Regions from separate parts of the Sphingopyxis sp. Q841 genome, predicted to be linked through region 3. Evidence: predicted binding sites of a transcription regulator. Region 3 holds the regulator's gene; each other region holds the start of a gene.
What was found. Region 3 encodes LexA, which represses DNA repair genes until DNA is damaged. Its sites were predicted from a motif close to GTTCCNCNCTTGTTCT; they were not measured.
Positions count from the first base shown of each region.

Region 1: a site for LexA is predicted at 2,316-2,331, ahead of uvrA (excinuclease ABC subunit UvrA). Genes of this name have one in related genera too.
Region 2: a site for LexA is predicted at 1,474-1,489, ahead of ACT17R_RS07480 (DUF6771 family protein). Genes of this name have one in related genera too.
Region 4: a site for LexA is predicted at 2,602-2,617, ahead of radA (DNA repair protein RadA). Genes of this name have one in related genera too.

Region 1 covers NZ_JBQSUM010000002.1:493,453-497,800, forward strand. Annotated here, with positions in the region: gene ACT17R_RS12730 (M13 family metallopeptidase) at 33-2,108, opposite strand; gene uvrA (excinuclease ABC subunit UvrA) at 2,343-4,348, shown strand, end outside.
Region 2 covers NZ_JBQSUM010000001.1:1,518,032-1,522,379, forward strand. Annotated here, with positions in the region: gene ACT17R_RS07470 (PIN domain-containing protein) at 1-149, shown strand, start outside; gene ACT17R_RS07475 (nucleotidyltransferase and HEPN domain-containing protein) at 188-1,111, opposite strand; gene ACT17R_RS07480 (DUF6771 family protein) at 1,499-1,690, shown strand; gene ACT17R_RS07485 (hypothetical protein) at 1,692-2,021, shown strand; gene ACT17R_RS07490 (hypothetical protein) at 2,040-2,549, shown strand; gene ACT17R_RS07495 (SOS response-associated peptidase) at 2,580-3,233, shown strand; gene ACT17R_RS07500 (helix-turn-helix transcriptional regulator) at 3,661-4,348, shown strand, end outside.
Region 3 covers NZ_JBQSUM010000002.1:359,537-363,884, forward strand. Annotated here, with positions in the region: gene ACT17R_RS12135 (sensor histidine kinase) at 1-580, shown strand, start outside; gene moaC (cyclic pyranopterin monophosphate synthase MoaC) at 596-1,069, shown strand; gene ACT17R_RS12145 (molybdopterin molybdotransferase MoeA) at 1,066-2,256, shown strand; gene lexA (transcriptional repressor LexA) at 2,322-3,005, shown strand; gene ACT17R_RS12155 (hypothetical protein) at 3,126-3,701, opposite strand; gene gltX (glutamate--tRNA ligase) at 3,771-4,348, shown strand, end outside.
Region 4 covers NZ_JBQSUM010000002.1:890,073-894,420, reverse strand. Annotated here, with positions in the region: gene ACT17R_RS14630 (acetyl-CoA acetyltransferase) at 1-793, opposite strand, end outside; gene ACT17R_RS14625 (enoyl-CoA hydratase-related protein) at 795-1,589, opposite strand; gene fsa (fructose-6-phosphate aldolase) at 1,777-2,427, opposite strand; gene radA (DNA repair protein RadA) at 2,633-3,994, shown strand; gene ACT17R_RS14610 (CvpA family protein) at 4,005-4,348, shown strand, end outside.

The DNA of each region.
Region 1 (4,348 bases), 130 kb from region 3:
TTGCGTGGGATGGGTAACGGGACGTCGCCGGCTTACCAGATGCGCGTGCGATCCTCGGGCTTCAGATAATATTTGGCCCCCGGTGCGACGTTGAACGCCTTGTACCACGCATCGACGTTGCGCAGCGGACCGATGATGCGCCAGCGCGCCGGGCTGTGGGGGTCGCTCGCCACCTGCTGTTTGGTCGCATCCTCGCGCGCCTTGTCGCGCCACGCCTGCGCAAAGGCGAGGAAGAAGCGCTGATCGCCGGTCAGCCCGTCGATCACTGGCGCTTCCTTGCCGTTCAGCGACCGGTGATAGGCGTCATAGGCAACCTCGAGCCCCGCAAGGTCGGCGAGATTCTCGCCCATCGTCAGATCGGGGTTGATGAACGCACCCGGCGCCGCCTCATAGGTCGCATATTGCGCGCCGAAGCCCTTGGCCTGCGCATCGAAGCGCGCGGCATCTTCCTTGGTCCACCAGTCGCGCACGGCGCCGCTCGCATCAATCTTGCGCCCCTGATCGTCGAAACCATGAGTGATTTCATGGCCGATCACGGCGCCGATCGCGCCATAGTTGACCGCATCGTCGACCGTCTCGCTGAAATAGGGCGCCTGCAGAATACCGGCCGGGAAAACGATCTTGTTTTCAAGCCCGCCGTTGTAGGCGTTCACTTCCTGCGCGTTCATCGACCATTTCTTGCGGTCGACCGGCTTGTCCAGGTCGGCGAGCTGATAGGCATATTCGAACGCCGCGCTGCGCTTCACATTGCCGTAGAGATCGGCGGGATCGATCTTGAGCCCCGAATAGTCGCGCCACTTGTCGGGGTAGCCGACCATCACGTCCATCTTGTCCAGCTTAGCGAGCGCGGCTTCCTTGGTGGCGGGCGCCATCCAGCTGTTGCCGCGGATGCGGTCGCCCATCGCCAGCTTCAGATTGGCGACGAGCGATTCCATCTTGGCCTTGGCACTCGGCGGGAAATATTGCTTCGCATATTCCTCGCCGACCAGCTCGCCCAGGCTGCTATCGACAAGGCGCAGCCCGCGCTTCCAGCGCGGCCGCATCTCGGTCACGCCGCTCAGCGCCTTCGAGAATTCGAAGCGGCTGTCGACCCAGTCATCGGACAGATAATTGGCCGCATTGTCGGCGACATGGAATTCCTGCCACAGCTTCAGCGTGTCGAGCGGCGTCTTGCCATAGAGCGCTGCGATGTCGCGGATCGCGGTATTTTCGTTGACGATGATGCGCTTCTGCGCCGGAATTTCGGCGCCCGCGAACCAGGCGCTCCAGTCGAGCCCGGGCGCATAGGCGGCCAGCGCCTCCGACGACATCGGGTTGTTGATCTTGCCCAGATCGCGGCGCTCGGCGATCGCCCAGCTCACCTTGGCGATCTCGGTCTCGAACGCCAGCACCGCATCGGCGGCCTTTTCGGGATCGGGGTTACCGATCATTTTCATCGTCCGCGCGATATAGGCGCGATAGGCCTCACGCTGCGGCTTGAAGCTGTCGTTCAGATAATAATCGCGGTCGGGAAGCCCGATCCCGCCCTGCCCGAGCCACAGGACGTTGACCGTCGGCGTGTCGGGATCGGCATAGGGACCGCCACCGACGATCGAGGCGCCGAAGCTTCCCTGCGACGCGCCCATAAAGCGCGCCATCTCGCTCTTGTCCTTGATCGCCGCGACGGCTGCGATATCCGCCATCAGCGGCTTGGTGCCGAGTTGTGCGACGCGCTTTTCGTCCATGAAGCTTTGATAAAGCCCGCCGACCTGACTGGTCGCGGGTGCGCCGGTGACGAGCTGGCGGAGCTGACGCTGCGTCAGATTATAGACATCGTAATCGACGCCGGCCGATGCCTGATCGGCCGGAATCTCGGTGCGCGCGAACCATGCGCCATTGGCATATTTGTCGAAATCGTCGCCCGGCTTTACTGACGTGTCGCGCGCGCCCAGATCGACGCCCCAGCTTCCGAAGGTCAGCGGCTTGAGCGACCCGTCTTCCGCGCCGGCCGCAGCATCGGTCGCAGCGACCAAGGAAGCGTCAGCGCCAGCATTGCGGGCCAGAACAGGTGCTGCGATCAGCGCGGCGGCGATAGCGACGGCAGCGGTGCCGCCCAAAAACATCTTCATTCCCCAGTCTCCTACCCCCGCGCACGGTTCAAGGGCCGATCCGCCGCAGGCCATGGCGACTTGTCCGCCCGCGCCAATCGCAGGTCAAGCAAGATGCAGGCCGCTGGTCGAACGCACTCGTTCGTTGGTGGAATCGACGCCCCGTTGCGCGCAAAGCAGCCGCTTCCTATCTAGGCGTTCGAGCGAGCGGCGCCCTCTTGCGCGGCCGGAACAAATCTGGAACATACCCACCCCATGAGTCTCACCCATATTTCGGTGCGCGGCGCGCGCGAGCATAATCTGAAGGGCGTCGACGTCGATCTGCCGCGCGATGCGCTGATCGTCATCACCGGCCTGTCGGGCAGCGGCAAGTCGAGCCTCGCCTTCGACACCATCTATGCCGAGGGCCAGCGGCGCTATGTCGAGAGCCTGTCGGCCTATGCGCGCCAGTTCCTGGAAATGATGCAGAAGCCCGACGTCGAACATATTGACGGGCTGTCGCCGGCGATCAGCATCGAACAGAAGACGACGAGCCGTAACCCGCGCTCGACGGTGGCCACCGTCACCGAAATCTACGACTATATGCGCCTGCTCTGGGCGCGTGTCGGCATTCCCTATTCACCGGCGACCGGCGAGCCGATTTCGGCGCAGACGGTCAGCCAGATGGTCGACCGGGTGATGGACCTGCCTGAAGGAACGCGGGCCTATCTGCTCGCGCCCGTCGTGCGGGGACGCAAGGGCGAATATAAGAAGGAACTCGCGCAGTGGCAGAAGGACGGCTTCACCCGCGTCCGCATCGACGGCGAATTTTACGAGATCGAGGACGCTCCGGCGCTCGACAAGAAATACAAGCATGACATCGAGGTCGTGGTCGATCGGATCGTCGTGCGCGAGGGGATCGCGACGCGGCTTGCCGACAGTTTCGAGACGGCGCTGAAACTCGCCGAAGGGCTCGCCTATGTCGACCTTGCCGACGGCGACGTTCCGGGGCGCGACGGCGAAGTCGGCGGCGCCATGAAAGGCGCCGGCATCCCTGCCAACCGCATCATCTTTTCCGAGAAATTTTCCTGCCCCGTTTCGGGCTTCACGATTGCCGAGATCGAACCGCGGCTGTTCAGCTTCAACGCGCCGCAGGGCGCTTGTCCCGCATGCGACGGCCTTGGCGAGCGGCTGGAATTCGACCCCGAGCTGGTCGTCCCCAACCATGCGCTCAGCCTGAAAAAAGGCGCCGTCGTGCCATGGGCGAAATCGAACCCGCCCTCGCCCTATTATATGCAGGTGCTCGAAAGCCTGGGCAAAGCCTATGGTTTCGGCCTCGACACGCCGTGGCAGGATCTGCCCGGCGAGGTGCAGCTCATCATTCTTTACGGCAGCGGCGGCAAGCCGGTCGAGCTGACCTTCAAGGACGGCCGGCGCACCTATACCACGCACAAAGCGTTCGAGGGGGTGATCGGCAACCTCAACCGCCGGATGCTCCAGACCGAAAGCGCGTGGATGCGCGAGGAACTGGGCAAATATCAGACCGCACAGCCGTGTGAGACGTGCCACGGCGCGCGCCTGCGCCCCGAACCGCTCGCGGTCAAGATCGCGGGCGAGGACATCAGCATGTCGGCGCAGCGCTCGGTCGCCGACGCGCTCGCCTGGTTCAGCGCGCTCGACGAGAAGCTCAACGATCAGCAGCGCCAGATCGCGAAGGCGATTCTGAAAGAGATCAACGAGCGGCTCGGCTTCCTCAACAATGTCGGGCTCGATTATCTCAACCTCAACCGCACCAGCGGCACGCTCAGCGGCGGCGAAAGCCAGCGCATCCGTCTTGCGTCACAAATCGGCAGCGGCCTCTCCGGCGTGCTTTATGTCCTCGACGAACCCAGCATCGGCCTGCACCAGCGCGACAACGACCGGCTGCTCGCAACGCTCAAGCGCCTCCGCGACCTCGGCAACACGGTGATCGTCGTCGAACATGACGAGGATGCGATCCGCCACGCCGATTATGTCGTCGACATGGGCCCCGGCGCGGGCGTCCATGGCGGCGAAATCGTCGCCGAAGGCACGCTGAAACAGGTGCTGGCGAACAAGAAGAGCCTGACCGCGGCCTACCTCACCGGCGCGAAGAAGATCGAGGTGCCGACGCACCGCCGCCCCGGCAACGGGTTCGACCTGGTGCTGAAGGGCGCGCGCGCCAACAACCTCCAGAATGTCACCGCGACGATCCCGCTCGGCACCTTCACCTGCGTCACCGGCCTGTCGGGATCGGGCAAGTC
Region 2 (4,348 bases), on a different contig from region 3:
ATCCCGCCGAGGCCCTGTCAGCGCTCGCGACGATGCGGCGCTGCTACACGCGGCCGCCCTTCACACCGAACGAGTTCATCTTCGATCTGCAGAAGAAAGGCCTGCCCAAGCTCGCCTCGATGCTGCGCGAGAATATCGACCTCCTGTAAGCGATTTCGCAAAGGAAAGAGATAGAACCCGTAAGCCGCTACGCGCCAGCGCGAGCTTCCATCTCTGCGATACGTTCCGAGCAAATGGCGTGCACTGCCTGGCCAAGCTCCTCGACACGCCCCGCAAGCCACACCAGGTCCGCTTCGCTGATCCGATAATGTTTCGAGTAGCGGGCCTTCACATAGGCTTCCTTGAGCTTCTCGAAGCGAGCGCGATCGGCCTTCAGCTCACGCGGCCACGCGTCGACAAGACGCATATCGATCCGCTCAGCTTGCGTCCGCAGAAAGCCGAGATTGTGAACGTGGGGCGAATAGAATGTGCACACCAACAGGACGCAGTGGTACAAGAATTCGGTACTCTGGTGGAGGTCGAATGCCGCGGGCTTAAGATAGCCCTTCTCCCGACCCATGGCTGACAACTCGAACCGCTGCATTGCCAGAGGAAACCACTCCTCAAAATATTCCTTCGCCATCGCCAACGCCTGGTCAGGCGTCTTCGGCTTCGGCTGATGCAAGGCCTTGTCGTCGGCCTCGTAAAGCGCAATCCCGTCGCGCGCGACGTCCATGAAGAAATAGCGCCCGTGCGCGAGCCCGTCGTTCACCTCCTGCAGGGTGTGGACGATGAAATTCACCGGGGTCTTGAGGGTCCGGTCGATCAGAAGTTCTCGGGTCAGCCGGTCGTCAAGCTTCGACCAGACATCGAGCTTGTCGATCAGCCGCTTGTCGCTGACGATGATGAGCAGGTCGAAGTCCGAGAGATAGCCCTTGGCGGTGTGCGGTTCGTCGACCCAGCCGCCGCGCGCATAGCTGCCGTAGAGAATGATCTTGTCGATGCGCCCCTTCTTCTTCCAGCTCATCGTGCCGAGCGCAATGGCGTCCTCAAATTCTTCGAAGATGATCGCCTTCACGCGCTCGAGCTCGCGCTGCTTGTTGGCCGGGAGATGGTCGAGATCGTTCCGCATCGCTCCTTCCTTCTGTGGGCACATGCTTGCCCGATGGCAAGCGCGGTCAGGTCCAGATCGGCACCTGATGCCGGATCCCGGATACGAAAATTCCCGACGGGGATGCCGAACGCCCGTGCCTTGTCGACGAGATTGTCCTGGATGCCGGTGCCCGAGAAGACGATGAGCCCGGTGGGCTGGCGTGGATCAGCCGCTCGTTGGCTTGAAGGGCGCGGCTTTGCGATCGCGGTCCCGTCGGGGCGGAACGCCCCCTGCGGGATTTTGCGCGCGTCGGCGCAGCAGGCGGCAGCGCGCCGGTCGAGGCCGCAGTGCGGAGGAATACCATGTCGGCATGGCGGACATGCACGCGGACTTGCCAAAATGTTCTTCCTATGTTCTCATTGATGCATGGACAGAATCGATACCGCCCGAGTCGCCGAAACACTGCTCACTGCGCCCGGCTGGGCGCGCGTGGGCCTTACCGCACCCACCCGCTATGTTCGCGTCGAGGCAGCGTTCGAGCTGGCGCGCGCGATCGCAGAAAGCTTGGGCGAGAATGGCGAGCCCGCGCATATCGACCAGCTCGGGCTGTCGCTGTGACGTGGGCGGCTGGACCAAAGACGGGCAGCGGCGCGCCACACATCTGTTCGAAGCGGCGGCCTGGTATCAGGCGGTCAGGCCCGTTTGCCGCTGCGGGCATGGCGCAAGCTTCGATCCCTATGGCCTCTGGTGGCTGTTCCAGCGCAAGATGTGGGACGATGATCTTGGGCGCGCCCGCGAGAAATTCTGGTGCGCGCGCTGCAAGGCGCGAACGGGCAAGCGTATACGCCCGGTCCGGCTCGACCTGGTCGAGCCTGGCAAGGACGACATTCGGCTGCCGATGCCCGACGAGCGCGAATGGAAGCGCGCGCTGAGCCGTTTCCGCGCCTAGTCAGCGAAAGGCAGACCGATGGAAATTGAAGGCGACGACGCCCTCATCGGCATCGGCAGGTCGCATCGCGTGATGATCTGGGACGGTGTGCGCGAGCGCGAGAAGGAGCTCCACTGGGGTTTGCATTCGCGCGATCCCGATATCTTCCAGATCCCGCTGCTCAAGTCCGAGACCGCGATCATCGATCGCCCCTGTCTGCTGCTTGCCGATGCCTTCGGATTGGTGAAGCAGGGCAAGACAATTTATTCGGCCAGCCTGATCGGCGAACCGTTGATGGGCATCGCGGCGGTCTGGCGACCGGGGAGCCGCGAATGGCCGGGCAGTTTCGCGGCGCTCACCGTCGCTGCCTACGACGATCTCGCACCTTATAAGGACCGCCATGTGGCGGTGGTTCACCCCGAGGATCTTTTCGACTGGCTCGAGCGCGCGCGACCGCCGCTGGACATGTTGCGCCGCTTCCCCAAGAATAGCTTCAGAATCGCGCCGCCGATCCAGCAGAGCTTCGGTGCCCTGCTGGGGGCAGCCTGATCGTGAGCCTCCCCTGACCTGGAGCCGTCAATGTGCAATCTGGTGACGCTGAACAGCTCGGTTGACGAAGTGGCATCCTATTTCAGGGCGCGCCGGCCGCAGGCCACCAATGCCTCGCCAGGCGACGTCTATCCCGGCGGACAGGGATTCGTGGTTCGGCAGGACGGCGGCGAGCGCGTCCTGCAGGCGATGACCTGGGGCTTCCCGGTGCGGCTCAAGCATATGAAGCCCTCGAGCAAGCCGAAACCCGTCAACAATGCCCGCGACGACAAGCTGATGTCCTTCTGGCGTCCCTGGTTCACCAACCCGGCGCATCGCTGCCTCATTCCCTTCACTTCCTTCGCCGAAGCCGAAGGCGAGAAAGGACGCATGACGCGGACGTGGATCAGCGTCGCCGACCAGCCGCTCGCCGCCTGGGCGGGTCTCTGGCGTCCGAGCGATGAATGGGGCGATTGCTATACGGGCGTGATGGTCGATGCGACCGAGGAATTGTTTCATATTCACGACCGCATGCCCGTGATTCTGCACCCCGAAGATCATGAGGCCTGGCTCCAGGCGCCTGCCGAAGAGGCGATGGCGCTGGTCGCGAAATATCCCGCAGACCGCCTCGCCGTCGAGCGGACCGACGTGCCATGGTTCAGCCGCAAGGCCCCGCCGGCTGAGGCGTCAAACCTCTTTCCGTGATGCGGTTCCGATAACCGATAAACCCAGGTGGAAGCGTCGCGCCCTTGCTATCGAGTTCTGGCTCGCCGCAGTGATCGTGGCGGGCTCCTTCATCGCTGGAATTATCGGCGCGGTTCGGTCGCTCACCGGCGACTGACTGCATAGATCGCGCAGCGGGGACATCGCATGGCCGTCAGGCCGATGACGTGTCAAAATGGTCCCATCTTCTACTCGCACAGGCTTTACGTCATTTCTCGGGACGTTAGACCGTTGGAACCGATAGATCGCCGCGCCGAGGCAGCGAAGACTGCCGTCCGGCGTGCGATATCAGGACCCGTCGGTGACTTGTCCCAATCTCGCGCGTCCCGGAGAGGAACCGGCGGCGTTCGACCCAGGGAGCGGACCGCGGGCAGCCGGGTCGGGAACGCGCCAGCGGCCGATTATCGACGTGAAGCAGTTTTATTTGACAGAGGAACTTGCCCGGGAAATTTCAGGCGCCGGGCATGAAGACCATCTTTTTTCGGCGCTCGCGAAAGCCGCAGACCGTATGGGTTTTGACCACTTCGCACTCGCCTTCGAACGACGCGGCGGCGAGAACGCGTCAATCCTTGTCCATAATTATCCCGAGGCCTGGGCGCGGATTTATATCGGCCTCGACCTCCGCTCAACCGACCCGATCCGGCGCGCCGGCGAGCGATCGCTCACCGGCTTCGAATGGCGCAATGTCGACCATTTTATTCCGCTGTCGCGCGGCGATCGGCAATTTCTCAGCGTCGCGCGAGAGAGCGGCGTCGGCGACGGATTCACCGTTCCGCGTCATCTGCCCGGCGAGGCGAGCGGATCCTGCTCTTTTGCCGTGAAGCCGCGCGCCGACACGCCCGGCCATATGCTCCATGTCGCAGAGATCATCGGTGCCGTTGCGATCGCGAAGGCGCGCGAGCTCGTCGGCACGGCCCCTCTGAGAGGACGTTCCATCCTCACCGAGCGGCAGCGCGAATGCGTGCTCTGGTCGGCGCGCGGCAAGACCGCCGGCGAGATCGCAGATATTCTCGGGATCAGCGAGGAGACGGTGGTGCGCCACCTCAAGATGGCGCGCGATCGCTATTCGGTCCATTGCCGCTCGATGCTGATCCTTT
Region 3 (4,348 bases):
GACGCGCAACCGTTTCCTCGCGATCATCGAGCGCGAGGCGCGGCGGATGCAGCAGCTCGTCATCGACCTGCTGTCGATCTCGCGGGTCGAAGCCGATCGCTTCCGCCGCCCGACCACCCCGGTCGATCTCGCCGCCATCGTCCGCCATACGCTCGCCCAGATGAAGGACAGTGCGGAGGCGCGGCCGCAGGACATTGTCGATCGCCTCGGCGACGCTGCACAGCCGGTGCTGGGCGACGCGGCGCAGCTCGGCCAGCTCGTCCACAATATCGTCTCCAACGCGATGAAATACGGCCGCCCCGGCACCCCGGTGACGGTCGAACTGACGCGCGAAGGCCGCCGCGTCCGTCTGTCGGTCCAGGACGAAGGCGAAGGGATCGCGCCCGATCACCTCCCGCGCCTCACCGAACGCTTCTACCGCGTAGACGAAGCGCGCAGCCGCTCGGTCGGCGGCACCGGGCTGGGGCTGGCGATCGTCAAGCACATCAGCGAACGGCATAACGGCCAGCTCGATATTCAAAGCGAAGTTGGTAAGGGCACACGCGTGTCCGTGTCCTTCCCGCTGTCCGAAGCGCACTGACAAAGGACCGCATCGATGACGAACCGACCAACACATCTCGACGAAAGCGGCGCGGCGCATATGGTCGATGTCGGCGCGAAGGCCGCGACCGGTCGGCGTGCCGTCGCCGGCGGCCGCATCACGATGACGCCCGAAGCGCTCGCCGCGATCCGCGCTGGCGACGCGCCCAAGGGCGATGTGCTGTCGACCGCGCGCATCGCCGGCATCATGGCGGCCAAGCGAACCGCCGAGCTGATCCCGCTCTGCCACCCGCTGGCACTGACCAGCGTCGCCGTGGACTTCGACTGGGAGGCCGATGGCATTTCGGTCCGTGCGACCGCCGCGACGACCGGGCCGACGGGGGTCGAGATGGAGGCGCTAACTGCCGCGTCCGTCGCATTGCTGACGCTCTACGACATGGCGAAGGCGCTCGACCGGGCCATGGTAATCGGCGATATCCGCCTGCTCGAAAAGAGCGGCGGCCGGTCGGGCGACTGGCGCGCCGCATGAGCGCGCTGCTCGCGGTCGAAGAGGCCCAGGCGCGGCTGCTGGCGCTGAAGCCGCCGCTCGGCGCCGACAATATCGGCGTGGCGCAATGCGCCGGGCGCTATCTTGCACAGGACGTCGTCGCTGGGCGCGACCAGCCCGCCGCGGCGCTGTCGGCGATGGACGGCTATGCGATCCGCTTTGCCGATCTGCCCGGTCCGTGGACGATCGCCGGCGAAGTCGCCGCCGGCACCGCGCCCGCCCACGCGCTCGGCCCCGGCGAAGCGATCCGCATCTTCACCGGCGCGATGCTGCCGGCCAATGCCGATACCGTGGTGGTGCAAGAGGATGTCATCGCCGATGGCGCGCGCCTGACGCTCACCGGCGATGGCCCCGCGTCGCGTGGACGCCATGTCCGCGCCCGGGCAAGCGATTTTGCAGCGGGAGCGCATTTGCTCACGGCGGGATGTCTCCTCTCTCCCGGCGCGCTCGCCGCCGCCATCATGGGCGGTGCGGGCGACCTGATCGTCGGGGGACGCCCGCGCGTCGCGATCCTGACGACAGGCGACGAACTGGTCGCGCCCGGGCGTGCGCTCGCGCCCGGCCAGATACCCGACAGCAACGGCACCATGCTCGCCGCGATGCTCGCCGCCGAACCCGCGGACGTCACGCCGCCACTGCGCGCGCGCGACGATCGCGGCGTTCTCGCCAATATATTGGGCGATATGGCGCGGCGGCACGATGTCATCGTTACCGTTGGCGGCGCGTCGGTGGGCGATCACGACCATGTCCGCGGCGCGCTCGACGATGCGGGCGGGCTGCTCGATTTCTGGAAGATCGCGATGCGCCCCGGCAAGCCGCTGATCGCCGGCCGGATCGGCGACGCGATCCTGCTCGGCCTGCCGGGCAATCCGTCCTCGGCGTTCGTGACCACGACGCTCTTTCTGCTACCGCTCGTCCGCTACCTTGCCGGGGCGGCCGCGCCGTTGCCGGAGGTCAGCCAGGCCCCCCTCGCGGTTCCACTCGGGCCCGGCGGGGCAAGGCGCGATTATCTGCGCGCGCGCCTCGACAAGGGACTGCTCACCCCCTGCGACGGACAGGACAGCGGCCAGACGCAACCGCTGATCTCTGCCAACGCGCTGATCGTCCGCGATATCGGCGCAGCACCCCGCGCGGCGGGGGAGCTTGCAAACTATATCGCGATCGCTTGACAAGTTCCGGTCTGTTCCACTATCGTTCCCCTTATGTCCGGCAACGCCATAATGGAGAACGACCGATGTTGACCGCGAAGCAGCATGAACTGCTCCACTTCATCCAGGAACGGCTCGACGCCAGCGGCATCTCGCCGTCGTTCGAGGAAATGAAGGAGGCGCTGGGCCTCAAGTCGAAATCGGGCATCCACCGGCTGATCAGCGCGCTCGAGGAACGCGGCTTCCTGCGCCGCCTGCCCAATCGTGCGCGTGCGCTCGAAGTGTTGAAGCTGCCCGATGCGGCCAAGCCCAAAACGCGGAGCGACAGTGACAATGTGGTGCCGCTGCGCAAGCCCGCACCGGCGCTGAAGCCCATCGCCGCGAACGACATTATCGAAGTGCCGCTGCACGGCAAGATTGCCGCCGGCGTCCCGATCGAGGCGTTTGAGGATTATAACCGGCTCGCCGTTCCCGCCGCGTTGCTCGGCGCGGGCGAACATTATGCGCTCGAAGTATCGGGCGACTCGATGGTCGAGGCGGGGATTTTCGACGGCGATTATGCGCTGATCCAGAAGGCGAGTACCGCGCGCGAGGGCGATATCGTCGTCGCGCTCGTCGACGGACAGGACGCAACGCTCAAATATTTCCACCGCGAAGGCCGGATGGTGCGCCTCGATCCCGCCAACAGCGCCTATGAACCGCAGCGTTACGAAGCCGATCGCGTTATGGTGCAAGGTCGGCTGTCGGGACTGCTTCGTCGTTACCACTAAGCTCGTGCGGGCGACGCCATGGATGCGTATCGCCCGCGCGCAGCGCCGAAACGAGCCGCGGCTTTGTGCCCAGATAGAGCACAAGGCCGCCGCTTTGTTCCAGCGTATCGCGGTCGATCGTCAGCCAGCGCGCGACGCATTCGCGCGGTAGCCAGCGTTCGCTGATGACCACATCGGCGGCGGCGCAGGCGGCCGCCATCTCCTCACCCGCGATCCGGTCGCGCCGTGCGCGGCGAGGATGACGCGCGGCGCATCGCCTCTGCCCTGTGTCCAGCGGCAGAAATCGCGATTGCAATCGACATGGTCGAGATCGCCGAGCGCAACGAGCGGCGTGTCGATCCCCGCCGCTTCGGCCATCGCGTCGCGTACGAAATCGCCGGCACGATCGCGCAGCATGGCATAGCCGCCGCCCGGCACGGCGGCCGCGATATGCCGCCCGTCGCCGGTCACGAGCAGGTCGGGGCGCGGCTGTGCGAGCAGCACCGCCATCCCCGCCATGGCACAAAGAAGCCCGATCCATTGCGCCGCGGTCGGCAAAGCGACCCACAGCGCGATCCCCGCGCCGAAGGCCACGGGAAGCCAGAGCGGCAGCCGCTCGCACTCGGTCTCCAGGCGCCTCTCGAGCGCCGCCGGCAAGGCGCCGAACCATGAAAGCGTTTGCGCGGCAATGGGCGTTTGAAGCGTGCTTGTCGCCATGCTAGGGGCAGCCCCGAAATCCGCCGCGGTCCCTGTTCGCGGCCGGCAGCCTGAGTGAAAGAGGCCAGAGTGGCAACCGAAAACAAAACCGAATTGGCAAAAGCGACCCCCGAAGCGACGGGCGCCGCCGTCGTCACCCGCTTCGCCCCCTCCCCCACGGGATATCTGCACATCGGCGGCGCGCGGACCGCGCTGTTCAACTGGCTTTTCGCACGCCATCACGGGGGCAAGTTCCTGCTGCGGATCGAGGATACCGACCGCGCACGCTCGACCGACGCCGCGATCGACGCGATTCTCGACGGGATGCAGTGGCTCGACCTCGATTGGGACGGCGAGACCGTCTATCAGTTCGCGCGCGCGGCACGCCATGCCGAGGTTGCACACGAGCTGCTCACCAAAGGCGCGGCCTATCGCTGCTATCTGACGCAGGATGAACTCGCCGCGATGCGCGCCGAAGCGCAGGAAAAGCGCATCCCCTTCCGCGTCCGCAGCCCGTGGCGCGACCGGGACGACGGCGATCCCGCCGCGCCGCACGTCCTCCGCCTGCGCGCGCCGCAGGACGGTGCGGTGACGATCCACGACCGCGTGCAGGGCGAGGTGACGGTCCAGAATGCCGAGCTCGACGATTTCATCCTGCTCCGCAGCGA
Region 4 (4,348 bases), 530 kb from region 3:
GGTCCTCGGATATGCCGCGGCGGCGCGCTTCGGCCAGGCTGGCGACGAGGAAACCCGCCCCCTGATTGACCGACGAATTGGCGACCATCAGCTTGGAATAAGGAAAGGCGATCGGCCGGTTGCGCTCGTCAACGCGCAGAATGTCGGCGGGGGTTGCGGGCTTGCGGATCCAGGCGCCTTCGTTTGCCGCCGCAACCTCCGAAAAGCGCGACCAGATTTCGGCGCTCTCGCCCTGCGCTTCGGCAAGGCTCTGGCCCCATGCGGCGCGCGTCGCATTTTCATAGAGCGGATAGACATCGACCGGCGCGGCGAGGCCGTGCTTTTGCGCATAATCGGGCTCGCGCCGCGTCGCGACCTTGCGGATCGCGTTATAGCTCTTGTCCTCGCCGCTCGCGGCCTTGGCGGCGCGGCCGGCGGCGGTGCGTAGCGCTTCGGCGCCGACGATGGCCGCGAGCTTTACCTCGCCTGCGCCGATGCGGTTCGCCGCTTCGTTGAGCAGGCGTACCGGCGTGTCGCCGTGCGGCGCCGCCGACTGGTAATTGATCGCCGGGCTGGCGCCGATGGCGGCGGCCAGCGGTTCGGGCAGTTTGCCGAGGCTGTGAAAGCTGATCTGGTCGACGATCGCGAGGCTGTCGATCTCGGCGAGCGGCACGCCGGCGTCTTCGGCGGCGACCCGCAGCGCCGCGACCATCAGCCCGAGCGAGTCGAGCCCTTCGTCGGGGTCGGCGGGGCGGTCGTTGACCTGGCCAACGCCGATGATGACGGGAATGCGCTCGGGATCGGTCATGGTCATATCAGCGTGCTTTCCATTCGGGCTTGCGCTTTTCGGCAAAGGCGCGCGGGCCTTCGCGCGCGTCTTCGCTGCGCATCAAGGCGCTGCGTTCCAGTGTGTTGTGCTCCCAATAGGGCGCGTCGGCGGCGATGCGGCCGTCCTGGATGCCAAGTGCGACGCGCTTCGATGCCTGCACCGATAGCGGCGCGTTGGCGGCAATCTTGTCGGCTAGCGCAAGCGCGGTCGGCATCAGTTCGGCGAGCGGGACGACATGGTTGACGAGGCCGAATTGCGCGGCGCGCGCGGCGGGGATCGGGTCGCCGGTCAGCATATGCTCCATCGCCAGCTTGCGCGGCATCTGCTGCGCAAGGCGGAAGGCACCGCCCGCAGCGGCGAACAGCCCGACCTTGACTTCGGGCAGGCCGAATTGCGCATGATCGGCGGCGACGATGATGTCGCTCATCAGCGCGATCTCGCAGCCGCCGCCGAAAGCGAAGCCGTTGACCGCGGCGATGATCGGCTTCGAGATCGGGTGCGACACCATGCCCGCGAAACCCCATGCAAGCTGATCGGGGTCCGACGGCGCGAGGCTCTCGCCGCGCGACAGGGCGACGAGGTCGGCACCGGCGCAAAAGCTCTTGTCGCCCGCGCCGGTGATGATGACGGCGCGGATTTCGGGATCGGCCTCGGCGGTTTCGAGTGCGGTGCCGATGCCGACATGGACCGCGGCATTGACCGCATTGCGCGCCTCGGGCCGGTTGATCGTGACGATCAACACATGGCCGCGGCGCTCGGTAAGAATGGTGGTGTCGGTCATCGCGAATCTCTCCCTTTCGGACGAGTATCGCGGGAGGTTGACGTTTACGTCAACTGGAAAGCAGAGCCAAATAACGGTGTGCTCCCGCGAAGGCGGGAGCCCATCTCCGGAAGGTGCCATTTTGAGCCGACGGGAGATGGATCCCCGCCTTCGCGGGGACACACGACTGTTTTGGGTTTTGTAGGGGTCAGATCGACTGCCCGGTCTTGGCCCAGTCGGCCAGGAAGCCTTCGATGCCCTTTTCGGTCAGGACATGCTTGAACAATCCCTTGATGACCGACGGCGGCGCAGTCATCACATCGGCGCCGATCTTGGCGGCTTCGAGCACGTGGATGCCGTGGCGCACGCTCGCGACGAGGATTTCGGTCTCGAAGGCATAATTGTCGTAGATCAGTCGGATGTCGGCGATCAACTGCATGCCGTCAAAGCCATTGTCGTCGTGGCGGCCCACGAAGGGCGAAACGAAGGTCGCGCCGGCCTTCGCCGCGAGCAGCGCCTGCGTCGCTGAGAAGCAGAGCGTGACATTGACCATCGTGCCGTCGCTGGTCAGCGCCTTGCAGGTCTTGAGTCCGTCGATCGTCAGCGGCACCTTGATGCAGACATTGTCGGCGATCTTGCGGAGGATTTCGGCCTCCTTCATCATCGTTTCATGATCGAGCGCAACGACCTCGGCCGAGACCGGGCCATCGACGAGTGCGCAGATTTCCTTCGTCACTTCCTTGAAGTCGCGGCCCGACTTGGCGATCAGCGACGGGTTGGTGGTCACGCCGTCGAGCAGCCCCGTTGCTGCCAGTTCCTTGATGTCGGCGATTTCGGCGGTGTCGGCGAAGAATTTCATGGCGCGGGGTTCCTTGCGGGCAGGGTGATTCGGGTTTGAAGCTGCCGTAAAGCGGTTTGATCGTCATTGCGAGCGAAGCGAAGCAATCTCCCGCCATCGGCCTTGCGCAAAGTCGGGAGCGGGAGATCGCCGCGTCGCTACGCTCCTCGCAATGACCGAGAGGAAAGCGCTGGCGTTCCATCTTTGTTCCGATTATGCGAGCCGCATGGCCAAAGCAAAGCGTCAATATGTCTGCCAGAATTGCGGATCGGTCTCGTATCGGTGGCAGGGGCAATGCGCCGATTGCGGCGAGTGGAATACCCTGGTCGAAGAGGCGAGCGAAACCGTCTTTTCGGCCAAGCACGATCTGTCGAAAGGCGGGCGGTCACTGGCGCTCGAGACGCTGGGCGAGCATAGCCCGATGCCGGAGCGGATGCTGTGCGGCATCGCCGAATTCGACCGGGCGCTCGGCGGCGGCTTCGTCGCCGGATCGGCGACGCTGATCGGCGGCGATCCGGGGATCGGCAAGTCGACCTTGTTGTTGCAAGCGGCCGGGCGGCTCGCGAAGGCGGGCAAGTCGGTCGTCTATATCAGCGGCGAGGAAGCGGCGGGTCAGGTGCGGCTGCGCGCGCAGCGGCTGGGGCTCGGCGACGCGCCGGTCGCGCTGGCGAGCGCGACGTCGGTGCGCGACATATTGGCGACGCTCGACAGCCGCGACGCCGATTTCGTGGTCATCGATTCGATCCAGACGATGCACAGCGACCTCATCGACAGCGCGCCGGGAACGGTGAGTCAGGTCCGCGCGAGCGCGCAGGAACTGATCCGCTATGCCAAGGACGGCGGCGCCGCGATCGTCCTCGTCGGGCATGTCACCAAGGATGGCACGATCGCAGGTCCGCGCGTCCTTGAACATATGGTCGATACGGTGCTGGCGTTCGAGGGCGAGCGCAGCCACCAATATCGCATCCTGCGCGCGGTGAAGAACCGCTTTGGCGGCACCGACGAAATCGGCGTCTTCGCGATGGGCGAGGAGGGGCTGGGCGAGGTCAGCAACCCGTCGAGCCTGTTCCTGACCGACCGCAGCCGCGACGTGCCGGGATCGGTCGTCTTCCCCGCGCTGGAGGGGACGCGCCCGGTGCTGGTGGAGGTGCAGGCGCTGACCGTGCGGCTGGCGAGCGGCGCGACGCCGCGGCGCGCCGTCGTCGGCTGGGACAGCGGGCGCCTGGCTATGGTGCTTGCGGTGCTCGAGGCGCGCTGCGGGCTCCAGATGGGCGGCGCGGAAGTCTATCTCAACATCGCGGGCGGCTATCGTCTGACCGATCCCGCCGCCGATCTGGCGGTCGCGGCGGCGCTGATTTCGGCGTTCAGCGAGCGGCCGGTTCCCGCCGATGCGATCGTTTTCGGCGAATTGTCGCTGTCGGGCGAAATTCGCCCTGTCGCGCACGACGCGCTGCGCCTGCGCGAAGCCGCGAAGCTCGGTTTTTCAAGGGGCTGGGGACCGAAGGGGATGAAGGCTGTGAACGGCATCGGCGTTACTGGCTTCACGCGGCTCGGCGAACTCGTTGACCTGATGCTCGGGCGCGACTAGCGACCGGCAGATGGGAAGTCTGACGGCTCTGGATGTCATCGTGCTGACGCTGGTCGGTGGCGGCGCAGTGCTCGGTTTTTCGCGCGGGCTGGTGCAGGAGGTGACGACGCTGCTCGCCTGGGTGCTGGCGATCGCGGCGGTGCGCTTCTTTCATCCGGCAGTGACCGAGTTCGTGTCGCGTTGGGTCGGGACGGCGGGTGGTGCGGCGATGCTCGCCTTCGTTCTTCTCTTCGGTATCGTCTTCGGCCTCGCCAAATGGGGTTCGCGGGCGATGGGGCAGCGCAGCCGCGCCTCGATCGTCGGCGGTATCGACCGTGGGCTCGGCGCGGGTTTCGGGGCGGTGAAGGGTCTGTT